Regions from separate parts of the Croceicoccus marinus genome, predicted to be linked through region 1. Evidence: riboswitches for the same ligand, from Rfam matches in the RefSeq annotation. Region 1 holds a riboswitch; the other holds the start of a gene.
What was found. Region 1 has a riboswitch for cobalamin ahead of A9D14_RS15250 (hypothetical protein). Riboswitches for the same ligand answer to the same signal wherever they lie in the genome.
Positions count from the first base shown of each region.

Region 2: another riboswitch for cobalamin. It lies ahead of A9D14_RS04220 (TonB-dependent receptor plug domain-containing protein); the one in region 1 lies ahead of A9D14_RS15250 (hypothetical protein).

Region 1 is NZ_CP019603.1:210,224-215,754, forward strand. Features, by position in the region: gene A9D14_RS15240 (DUF1636 domain-containing protein) at 1-3, opposite strand, end outside; gene A9D14_RS15245 (TonB-dependent receptor plug domain-containing protein) at 3-1,922, opposite strand; cobalamin riboswitch at 2,085-2,275, opposite strand; cobalamin riboswitch at 2,348-2,556, shown strand; gene A9D14_RS15250 (hypothetical protein) at 2,751-3,350, shown strand; gene cobO (cob(I)yrinic acid a,c-diamide adenosyltransferase) at 3,347-3,961, shown strand; gene A9D14_RS15260 (cobyrinate a,c-diamide synthase) at 3,958-5,250, shown strand.
Region 2 is NZ_CP019602.1:864,019-869,549, forward strand. Features, by position in the region: gene A9D14_RS04205 (2-oxoglutarate dehydrogenase E1 component) at 1-1,427, opposite strand, end outside; gene sucD (succinate--CoA ligase subunit alpha) at 1,523-2,413, opposite strand; gene mdh (malate dehydrogenase) at 2,469-3,431, opposite strand; cobalamin riboswitch at 3,659-3,896, shown strand; gene A9D14_RS04220 (TonB-dependent receptor plug domain-containing protein) at 4,003-5,531, shown strand, end outside.

The DNA.
Region 1 (5,531 bases):
CATCAGAAACGCGCCCTTGCGCCGACATAGGCGCTGCGTCCCAATGTGCCGTATCCGTTGGCGGTGGCGTAATCGCTGTCGAACAGGTTCTCGACCCGCCCATATAGCGACAGCTCGGCACCCACCGGCACCTCTGCACGCAGATCGGTCAGCAGATAATCGTCCAGCATGACTCCGCCCGCGCGGTCGCGGCTTTCACCCGAATAGCGCAGAGCGATACTGGCCGAATAGCCGTCCTCCGCCTCATAGCCGAACGATCCGTTCGCCAGATAGCGCGGCACACGCGGCAATTGCTGGCCATAGGTCGTACCGGCGCTGCGATCCTCGGCATCGATCCAGCTGAAATTGCCGCGCGCGAACCAGCCCCCGAATTGCGCCGAACCGGCCAGCTCCACGCCGCGCGCACGGCTTTCGTCGATATTCGCGTAATAGCCGAACCGCTCGACACCGGTGCCGGGAATATAACATTCGCCGGGCAGCGTGCCGGTGGTGGGGCAATAGGCAAAGTCGATCAAATTATCGCTGTCCCTTTCGAAATAGGTGGCAGACAGGGAAACGCGCCGGTCCAGCAGATATTGCTCCACGCCCGCTTCCCAGCCCTTGGCATGTTCGGGCTGCAGATCCGCCGATCCGTATTGGGTGAACAGCTGATAGAGCGACGGCGCCTTGAACCCCTCGGAATATCGGGCGCGCAATATGGTGCCGCCATCCCACGGGACGAAGCTGCCGCCCGCGCTGAACACGGTATTGCCGCCGAAACGCGAATGGTCGTCGTGGCGAACCCCGCCCTCCAGCGTCATCCCCGCCGTGGGTGAAACGCGGGCATGCACATAGACACTGTCGATATCCGCCTCGGCCCGCGTGGTAGTGAAGGGCAATGTATTATTGCCCGGCGATGCGGTGCGCATGCGCTGTTCCTCACGCTCGCCACCGAATGCAAATTGCACCGCGTCCGATAGGGCGAAGCCGCCTTGATATTCGTACCGGCGACCACGGCCCTGCGCGTCGAATGTCTGGCTGCGCACCGAACGGTCGGGGTCGAAATTATCGCGGTCCGTGCGGCTTTCCATCACCGCCAGCCGGTTGGTGAACCGCCCGTCCAGCAGCGCTGCATTCACACCCGCATAGGCTGTCCACGCCTGTGTCAGCCCATAAGCGCGACTGTCACCGGCAAACCCATCGAAATCATTACGTCCGTCGGCGTAGTAGCCGCGCAGGTTCAGCGACAGTACCGACGCGATCCGCGCCGTCAGCGTGCCGCTGGCGGACTGGCGGCGATAGCCGTCCCGCTCGGTGCCGTTGCTGCGCGCCGATATGCCGTCAGTAGTAAATGTGCTGCCAGCGATCCGCCAGTCGATCGCCTTGCCGCTGCCGCCCACGCCTGCCCGCGCGTTCAGCGTATTGCGCGATCCGCCTTCGAGCGTGAGGCGCCCTTCCAGCGGATCGGAGGGGCTGGCCGTGACCACATTGACCACCCCGCCAATTGCATGGCTGCCCCACAGGATCGATTGCGGCCCACGCAAAATCTCAATCCGTTCGATATCGTCGGCGAACAAATTGCCGAAATCTGCCCCGCCATCGGTGGTGGATGCATCGGACAGGCGCATGCCGTCGATCACCAGCACGCTTTGCCCCGCATCGGCGCCGCGTATGCGCAGCGATGTCGCCGCCCCATAGCCGCCATTGCGCGACATGCTGATGCCGGGCGTACGGACCAGAATATCGGTGACCGCGACGGGCTGCTCCGTCTCGATCTCTTCAAGGTCGAGAATGGTAACAGACGACGATACGCGGTCGCTGTCGACCGGAGTACGCAAGGCGGAAACGACGATTTCGCCTGCCGCGTCATTGGCCTCGGCGACGGTGTAAAGAGAGCAACCTATAACGAGCGCCGGCAGGAACGCATATTTGAATTCGGGCATGGACAATCCCCACAAGTGACAAGATGCCACGCGCGGATCGCAGCGGGGGAACGACTGCGGCGTGAACACACACAGACCGTCCCGTCCGGCACGCGCCGCACGAGGCAGTTTCTGTCGTTTCACGAGGGATTTCCCCGTTCGGCCGGCACACCCTGTCCGGACGAAGAACGACAGCGTCAGGCAGGTCTCCTGGCTTGCGGGTCGATGCCGGTCCGGCCGCCTTCTCGGGACGATGATTGCCCCAATGGCATGATGGCCGATGGCTCTCCGCTTACAGTTGCAGGGGCAGCCGCGGTCTTGAACCGCGTTCCCTTTTGATCCCCTTGCGGGGAACCTGTCGCTGGCGAGGCGGATAATGGCCCATGAACCATATGGCAAGCCGCTTGTGACCAGATGGTGACTTGCAGAGGCGGCGCATGCTCCCTATCGGCAAGAATGTAACGGGTGCCCGCGAGGGCTTAATCGGGAAGTCCGGCAAGCAGGATTCTACATCTGCGAATCCGGCACTGCTCCCGCAACTGTGACCGGTGAGCGTTCTGCCACAAGCCATTGGAAGGATTGTTTCCTTCCGAGAAGGCGGCGGAAATGCGTTGACCCGGTAAGTCAGGAAACCGGCCCGTTGCCGTCGTTCTTCGCCCGGGCGGGATGTACCGGTCGAACGAGGGCCCAATCCCTTGGTGGACGACACTTGTGTGTGCGTTGAGAAAGGGAGGGCCGCGTCATTCGGCACTCGCAGATCATTTCGGCTGCCGCGGCCCTGCGCCGCGCCTGTTCCGTCGTCTTACGCGGCGGGCAACGCATCGTTGAACCCTATGGAGGAGATCAATGATGACCGCCGTTCCAATCGCTGCAAAGCGCCTGAATATCCGGCAATTCGATGCCGTTCTTTTCGCCGTGTTGGCTGTAGTGATGCTGGCCACGCGCCCGCATTCGCTGTCCGACTATATCCACCTTCCCGAAACCAGCCTCGCCAGCTTTTTCGTGGCGGGATTTTACATCCGCCCGCGCCTTGCCTTTCTCGCGCTTTTCGCGCTGGGTTTCGCGATCGATGTGGTCACAATCTACGTGATGGGCGGTTCGGGGTTCTGCTTTACCATCGCATACTGGATGCTGCTGCCAGCCTATGGCGCGATGTGGCTCGCGGGCCGGTATGGCGCGGCGCGCTTGGGTATGAAGCCGGCGACCCTCCCTGCCTTGATCGCGGTGCTGTGCGGCGCGACTTTCGTATCGAACCTGTTTAGCAGCGGCGGATTCTATGCGTTCAGTGGGTATTTCCCCGATGCCTCGGTGTCCGGGTTCCTGCCTCGCATCGAACGCTATTTTCCCGGCACGCTGGCCGCGACGCTCAGCTGGGCGGGCATGGCGGCGATCGTCCACATAGCGGCGGAGCGGCTGACCGGACGCATCCTGCCGGACAGCAGCCGGTGAGCGGCAGCGACAAGGACGCCATCAATGCCCGCCACCGCGAACGCACGCGCAAGCACAAGGCGGCGGTCGATAAAAGGATCGCCGCTGCCACGCAGGACAAGGGCCTACTGCTGGTGATTACCGGCAATGGGAAGGGCAAGTCGTCCTCCGCCTTTGGCATGGTGGCGCGCACATTGGGCTATGGCCACAAGGCAGCGGTGTTCCAGTTCATCAAGGGCAAGGAGGAAGTGGGCGAACGCGCCTTTTTCGCGCGCGACCCGAACATGCGCTGGGAACGCTGCGGCGAAGGCTTCACATGGGAAACGCAGGAACGCGACCGCGACATCGCCGCCGCCCGCGCCGGATGGAAAAAGGCGAAGGAAGCGCTGGCCGATCGGTCCATCCACCTCGTCGTGCTGGACGAGCTGACCTATCTCGTCACTTATCGCTATCTCTCCGTGGAAGAGATCATGCCCGCCATCCATGCGCGCCCGCCGATGCAGCATGTGGTGATTACCGGCCGCGCCGCGCATGACACTTTTATCGAAGCCGCCGATACGGTGAGCGCAATCCGCGATGTGAAACATGCCTTCCGCGCCGGTATCCGAGCGCAGCCGGGCATCGATTTGTGAGCGCAGCGGCGCATTGCCCTGCCCTGCTGGTCGCCGCGCCGGCTTCGGGGCAAGGCAAGACGAGCATTACTGCCGCTCTCGCCCGCCGTCACCGCGATGCGGGGCGGCGGGTGCGGGTTTTCAAATGCGGGCCCGATTTCCTCGACCCAATGATCCTTGAACGCGCCAGCGGCCATCCTGTTCACCAGCTCGACCTGTTCATGGTGGGCGAGGACCATTGCCGCCGCCTGCTGTACGATGCCGCGCAGGACGCCGACATCATTCTTGTCGAAGGGGTGATGGGGCTTTTCGACGGCGATCCGTCCAGCGCAGACATCGCTGCGCACTTCGGCCTGTCGGTGCTGGCAGTCATCGACGGATCGGCCATGGCGCAAAGTTTTGGCGCGCTGGTCCACGGACTGGCTAGTTACCGGCAGGAAGTTGCGGTCGACGGTGTGATCGCCAACCGCATTGCGGGTGACCGCCATGCCGATATGCTGCGCGAAAGCGTGAAGCCGCCCGTCCGATGGCTCGGTGCTTTGCCGCGCGACACCACATTTGCATTGCCCCAACGCTATCTCGGCCTGTTAATGGCGGCAGAGATCCCGGATCTGGACTCGCGCATCTCCGCCTGCTCCGCCGCCTTGCCCGACGATGCGCTGGCCCTGCCGCCTCCGGTCGCGTTCCCTGCGCCTGCGCCGAGCCCTCTGCCACCCATGCTGCAAGGGAGGCGCATCGCCATTGCCCGCGATGCGTGCTTTGCGTTCATCTATGCCGATAATCTGGCCGTTCTGCGAGAAATGGGCGCGGAATTGCGCTTTTTCTCTCCCCTTGCGGGAGAGGATCTGCCCGAATGTGACGCGCTGTGGTTGCCGGGCGGCTATCCAGAGTTGCATGCGGAAGTGTTGGCTGCCGACCGTCAGTGGCAGCGGAGTATCCGGCGCCATCACGCAATGGGCAAGGCCCTGCTGGCCGAATGCGGCGGTATGATGGTCTGTTCGGAGCAGTTGGAAACGGCGGACGGTCCTTTTCCAATGCTGGGGCTGCTGCCTGCGCAGGTGATCATACAGGACCGACTGGGAGGGCTCGGTTTGCAGGAAGTCGATCTGCGAACAGGTGTATTGCGCGGCCATAGCTTTCATTATTCGCGGATCGAAACCGATCTGATACCGCTCAGCCGGTCACGCAATCCAAACGGCGGCAGGGATGAGGCCGTGTTCAGTTGCGGTTCCCTGCTGGCCAGCTATGTGCATTTCTATTTCCGGTCCGCTCCGGAAGCTACAGCAATGCTTTTCTCGGCCCGACAGTAATTCCGCGTTCTAAATGGGATAGCTGCAGTGATGCTGAGCGGCGATCCGTTTGACAACATGAATGAGTGTCCGCTCACAAGAAGCGGAAATTAACTCGTGCATGACCGCTATGTCGAAGGATTTCGGGCGCTTAAGCGTACGAAATCCTAACATGCAGGAACCCGCGGGCCGCATGCGCTGCGCTATGGGGAATTGTGTTTTGGAATGGTCTGGCTCGCGGGCCGCATCGCCCATTGGCCGTGCCGGCGCCGCCTTGGCGAGCGCTGTCGCGCCGATAATAG
Region 2 (5,531 bases), on a different replicon from region 1:
CTGACGCCGGGATGGCCGCGGATCTGCTTGTACATCAGCGGCTGGGTGAAGCTGGGCTCGTCGCCTTCGTTGTGGCCAAAGCGGCGATAGCACCACATGTCGATCACGATGTCGCGGCCAAAGCGCTGGCGGTACTCGATCGCCAGCTTGCAGCAGAAGGTAACGGCCTCGGGGTCGTCGCCGTTCACATGCAGGATCGGCGCCTGCACGCCCTTCGCCACGTCGGACGGATAGGGCGACGAACGGGCGAACTGCGGGCTGGTGGTAAAGCCGATCTGGTTGTTGATCACGAAATGGATGCAGCCGCCGGTGTTGTAGCCGCGAATGCCGCTGAAGCCGAGGCACTCCCACACGATGCCCTGGCCCGCGAAGGCCGCGTCGCCGTGGATCAGCACGGGCAGGACCTGCTGGTGCTTGCCGTCGCCGATGTCATCGCGGAACTGCTGCTGCGCGCGCACCTTGCCAAGCACGACCGGGTCGACCGCTTCCAGGTGCGAGGGGTTGGGCACAAGGCTCATGTGCACCTTCACCCCGTCGAATTCGCGGTCGGTGCTGGTGCCCAGATGGTACTTCACGTCGCCCGATCCGCCCACGTCCTCGGGATTCGCAGAACCGCCCGAAAATTCGTGGAATATCACCTTGTACGGCTTGCCCATGACGTTCGCCAGAACATTGAGGCGGCCGCGGTGCGCCATGCCATAGACGATCTCGCGCACGCCCATGGCGCCGCCGTACTTGATGACCGATTCCAGCGCCGGGATCATTGCCTCGCCGCCGTCCAGACCGAAACGCTTGGTACCGACATATTTCTTGGCGAGGAACTTCTCGTACTGCTCGCCGCGGATCACCGCGCCCAGGATCGCCTTCTTGCCCATGATGGTGAAGTCGATCGACTTGTCGGCGCCTTCCATCTTTTCCTGCAGGAAGCGGCGTTCCTCGACATCGGCGATGTGCATGTATTCAAGGCCGACCTTGCCGCAATAGTTCGCGCGTAGGATCTCGACCAGCTCGCGCACGGTCGTCCATTCAAGGCCCAAATTACCGCCCACATAGATCTTGCGGTCAAGGTCGCCCGGCTTGAAGCCGTGATACTCGGGCGTCAGATCCTTGGGCAGTTCTCGATTGGACAGACCCAGCGGATCGAGGTCCGCCGCCATGTGGCCCCGCACGCGATAGGTGCGGATCAGCATCATCGCGCGGACGGAATCGTCTGCCGCCGCCTCGATCGCCTTGTCGTCGACCGGCACGCCCTTCTTCTTCGCCGCTTCCTTCAGCGCCGCCTTCATCCGCGTCGGATCCAGCGCCATCGTCAGGTCGTCGAAGCCGTCCTCGCCGGTCAGCGGCCAGCTCTTGCGCTGCCACGACGGACCGGGCTGGGCCTCGCTCGGCTCCATCTCGGGGAGGAAGGTCTGATGCTCTTTACCCATGGTGTCTTCCAATGGTTGCCCGCAGTCGCAGGCCTGGTGTTTCAGGCCGCGGTCCGCCTCCTCCTCCCCAAGGAAGGCGGGCCGCGGCGAATAGCTTAGGCGAGTTCCTTGAGGAGCCCGTCCAGGGTTTCGCCAAGCAGCGAGGGCGAGGGCGAGACGCGGACGCCAGCCTCTTCCATTGCCGCGATCTTGTCTTCGGCGCCGCCCTGGCCGCCCGATACGATGGCGCCGGCATGGCCCATGCGGCGGCCCGGAGGCGCCGTGCGGCCCGCGATGAAGCCGACCATGGGCTTCTTGCGCCCACGCTTGGCTTCGTCCTTCAGGAACTGTGCCGCTTCTTCCTCGGCGCTGCCGCCGATCTCGCCGATCATGATGATCGACTTCGTCTCGTCATCGGCCAGGAACAGTTCCAGCACGTCGATGAAATTGGTGCCGTTGACCGGGTCGCCGCCGATGCCGACCGCGGTGGTCTGGCCAAGCCCGATATTGGTGGTCTGGAACACCGCCTCATAGGTCAGCGTGCCCGAACGCGAGACGACGCCGACCGAGCCCTTCTTGAAGATCGAACCGGGCATGATGCCGATCTTGCATTCGCCGGGGGTCAGCACGCCGGGGCAGTTCGGACCGATCAGGCGCGCCTTCGAACCCTGCAGCGCACGCTTCACGCGCACCATGTCGAGCACCGGAATGCCCTCGGTAATGGCGACGATCAGCTCCATCTCGGCGTCGATCGCTTCCAGGATCGAGTCCGCTGCGAACGGCGGCGGCACATAGATGCACGAAGCGGTCGCGCCGGTCGCGGCCTTCGCCTCGGCCACCGTGTCATAGTTCGGCAGGCCGATGTGGGTCGTGCCGCCCTTGCCGGGGGTTACGCCCGCAACCATGTGCGTGCCATAGGCCAGCGCCTGTTCGGTGTGGAACGTGCCGGTCGATCCGGTCATGCCCTGGGTGATGACCTTGGTATTCTTGTCGACGAGAATGGACATTTAACGCTCTCCTTGTCGGGAGGGGCGGGCGGCCGTCAGGCCGCCCGGAAGAAATTCAGGCTAGGTCGCCGTCGATGCCCTTGCAGGCTTCCAGCAGTTCCTTGACCGCGTCGACCGACACCTGGAGGTTGCCCTTCTCCTCGTCGCTCAACTCGATCTCGACCACCTTCTCGATGCCGTCGGCACCGATCACGGCAGGAACGCCGACATACAGGCCGTCAACGCCGTATTCGCCGGAAAGATGCGCGGCACAGGGCAGGATGCGCTTCTGGTCGCCCAGATAGGCCTCTGCCATGGCGATCGCGCTGGTGGCGGGGGCGTAATAGGCCGAACCGGTCTTGAGCAGGCCGACGATCTCGCCGCCGCCCGAACGGGTGCGCTGCACGATCTCGTCCAGTCGGCCCGCGTCCACGCCCTTGATCTTGGCCATGTCACCCACGGGAATGCCGCTGATGGTGGAATAGGACAGCACCGGCACCATGGTGTCGCCGTGGCCGCCCAGAACGAAGGCGTTCACGTCCTTAACCGAAACCTCGAACTCCCACGCAAGGAACGTCGCGAAGCGCGCCGAATCCAGCACGCCCGCCATGCCCACGACCTTGTTGTGCGGCAGGCCCGAAAACTCGCGCAGCGCCCAGACCATCGCATCGAGCGGGTTGGTGATGCAGATCACGAAGGCGTCCGGCGCATGCGCCTTGATGCCTTCGCCGACCGACTTCATCACCTTGAGGTTGATGCCGAGAAGATCGTCGCGGCTCATGCCCGGCTTGCGGGGAACGCCCGCCGTCACGATGATCACGTCGGCGCCGGCAATATCGGCATAGTCGTTCGTGCCGGTGATATTCGCGTCGAAGCCCTCGATCGGACCGCACTGCGACAGGTCCAGCGCCTTGCCCTGGGGCATGCCCTCGGCGATGTCGAAAAGGACGATGTCGCCCATTTCCTTCTTCGCGGCCAGATGGGCGAGCGTGCCGCCGATCATGCCCGATCCGATGAGGGCGATCTTCTTGCGTGCCATCGACTCTCTTCCTCTTCTTCTTTCCCGTGGGTGCGCCCTTTTGTGCTGCGAAGATGGGCGCTGTTTCGGGCATGTGCCGTAGGCCCCGAGATAGGCGATTGCAACCGGCAAAAAAGAGGGCTTCTGGATTATCTTTGATAAGAGTTCGCAATAGCAACAATCGATTTCCATCTCGTCAGATGGACAAGTTCAGCTTGCCAACCGATTGTTCTCATGGCTATGCGCCGCGCCATCGTTATGGGTTGGCCGGTTGGGCATGTTGTCGCGCAGCCGGCCCTAAGAGGGAAGATCGGTGCGTCATGCCGTGCGTCAAACGCGTGCGGTCCGGCAATTCCGGCGCTGCCCCCGCAACTGTAACCGGTGAGCGTTCGTCATTTCGTGTCACTGGTCCCGCAAGGGGCCGGGAAGGCCGGCGAAACGCGTCGATCCGGAAGTCAGGAGACCTGCCCGTATCGGTCGTTCGAGCCAGCGGGCGGGGTGTACCGAAGGCATCGGAAAGGCGCGATCCCGCGTCTTCCGACAGGAACGGCAATCGTTCTTGTCCGGAGGATACATGCGTCTTGATTTCTGTTTGGCCACATCGGCCCTCGTCACATCCTGTTTCGCCTTCATCGCCCCCGCCGCCGCGCAGGAAGCGGGCGATCCGATCACCGTCACCGCGACCGGGCTGGAGCTTTCGGTCGACAATACCGGCCAGGCGATCTCCATCATCGATCTGCCCGAGATCGAGACCGTGCAGGGCCCCGACCTGTCCCGCGTCCTGCGGCGCCTGCCCGGCGTCGCGATCAGCCGGAACGGGCCGGCCGGCTCGTTCACCGGCGTGCGCGTGCGCGGTGCGTTTTCGGAACAACTGCTTGTCCTGATCGACGGGGTAAAGGTGAACGACGTCGCCGCGCCCGGCGGCGGGTTCGACTTCGCCAATGTGCTGGCAGGCAGTGTCGAACGGATCGAGCTGCTGCGCGGTCCCAACTCGGTCATCTGGGGGTCCGACGCGATGGGCGGGGTGATGAACCTCACCACCCGGCAAGTCGACGGGATTTCCGCCAGCGCGGAATATGGCGCGTTCGATACCGCCTATGCAACGCTGGCGGGCGGGGTCGTCACCGATCGTGTCGAGGCGGGGCTGACCGGCAGCTGGTACGATTCCGACGGGTTCAGCGCGGCCAGCACGGGCGGCGAAGCCGACGGCTTCCGCCAGTGGCAGCTTGCGGGGCGCGGCCGCTTCCACGTAAGCGACGCGTTTTCGCTAACCGCCAATGGCCGCTATGCCGATGGCCGGCTCGAGCAGGACGGCTATCCCGCGCCCCTGTACGCCTTTGCCGACACCGACGACCTGCAGGATACCGAGGAATATTCGGGCCGCATCGGCGCCGACTATCAGGGCGACAGGCTGACCCTGCGCGGCGGCTATGCCCTGTCCGACACGACGCGGCTCTATACGGGGGAAAGCTATGGCGATTTCCCCTACGAGACCAAGGGCAGGCTCGAGCGGGCCGAACTGTTCGGCCGTTTCGGCCTTACCGACAGCCTGGGCATCGATTTCGGGGCCGACCGCGAATGGTACGGCTTCGAGGATTCGGGCAGCGACCGCTCGACCACGCTCACCAGCGGACATGGCCAGCTGTCCTGGGGCGGCCCGGCCGTGACCCTCGCCGCGGGCGCGCGCTATGACGATCACGAACTGTTCGGCGACGAATGGACGTTCGGCGCGAATGGCGCGCTGGAACTGGGTGCGCAGCTGCGGCTGCGCGCATCCTATGGCGAGGGCTTCAAGGCGCCCACGCTCTACCAGCTCTATTCCTTCTACGGCGACGAGGGGCTGAACCCAGAGCGGAGCAAGGGCTATGATGTCGGTATCGAGAAGGGGCGCCGCGACGGCATGTTCTTCGCCGCCGCCACCCTGTTCCGCCGCGACAGCACCGACCTGATCGACTTCGATCTGGCGAATTCGGTCTATTACAACATCGGCAGGGCCCGCGCGCAGGGCGCGGAACTCGAACTGGCGGCACGCCCGTCCCAGAACCTGCGGCTTGGCCTCGTCTACACATACCTGGAGACCGAGGACCGGACGGCGGGCGGCACCTATCAGGGCAATAACCT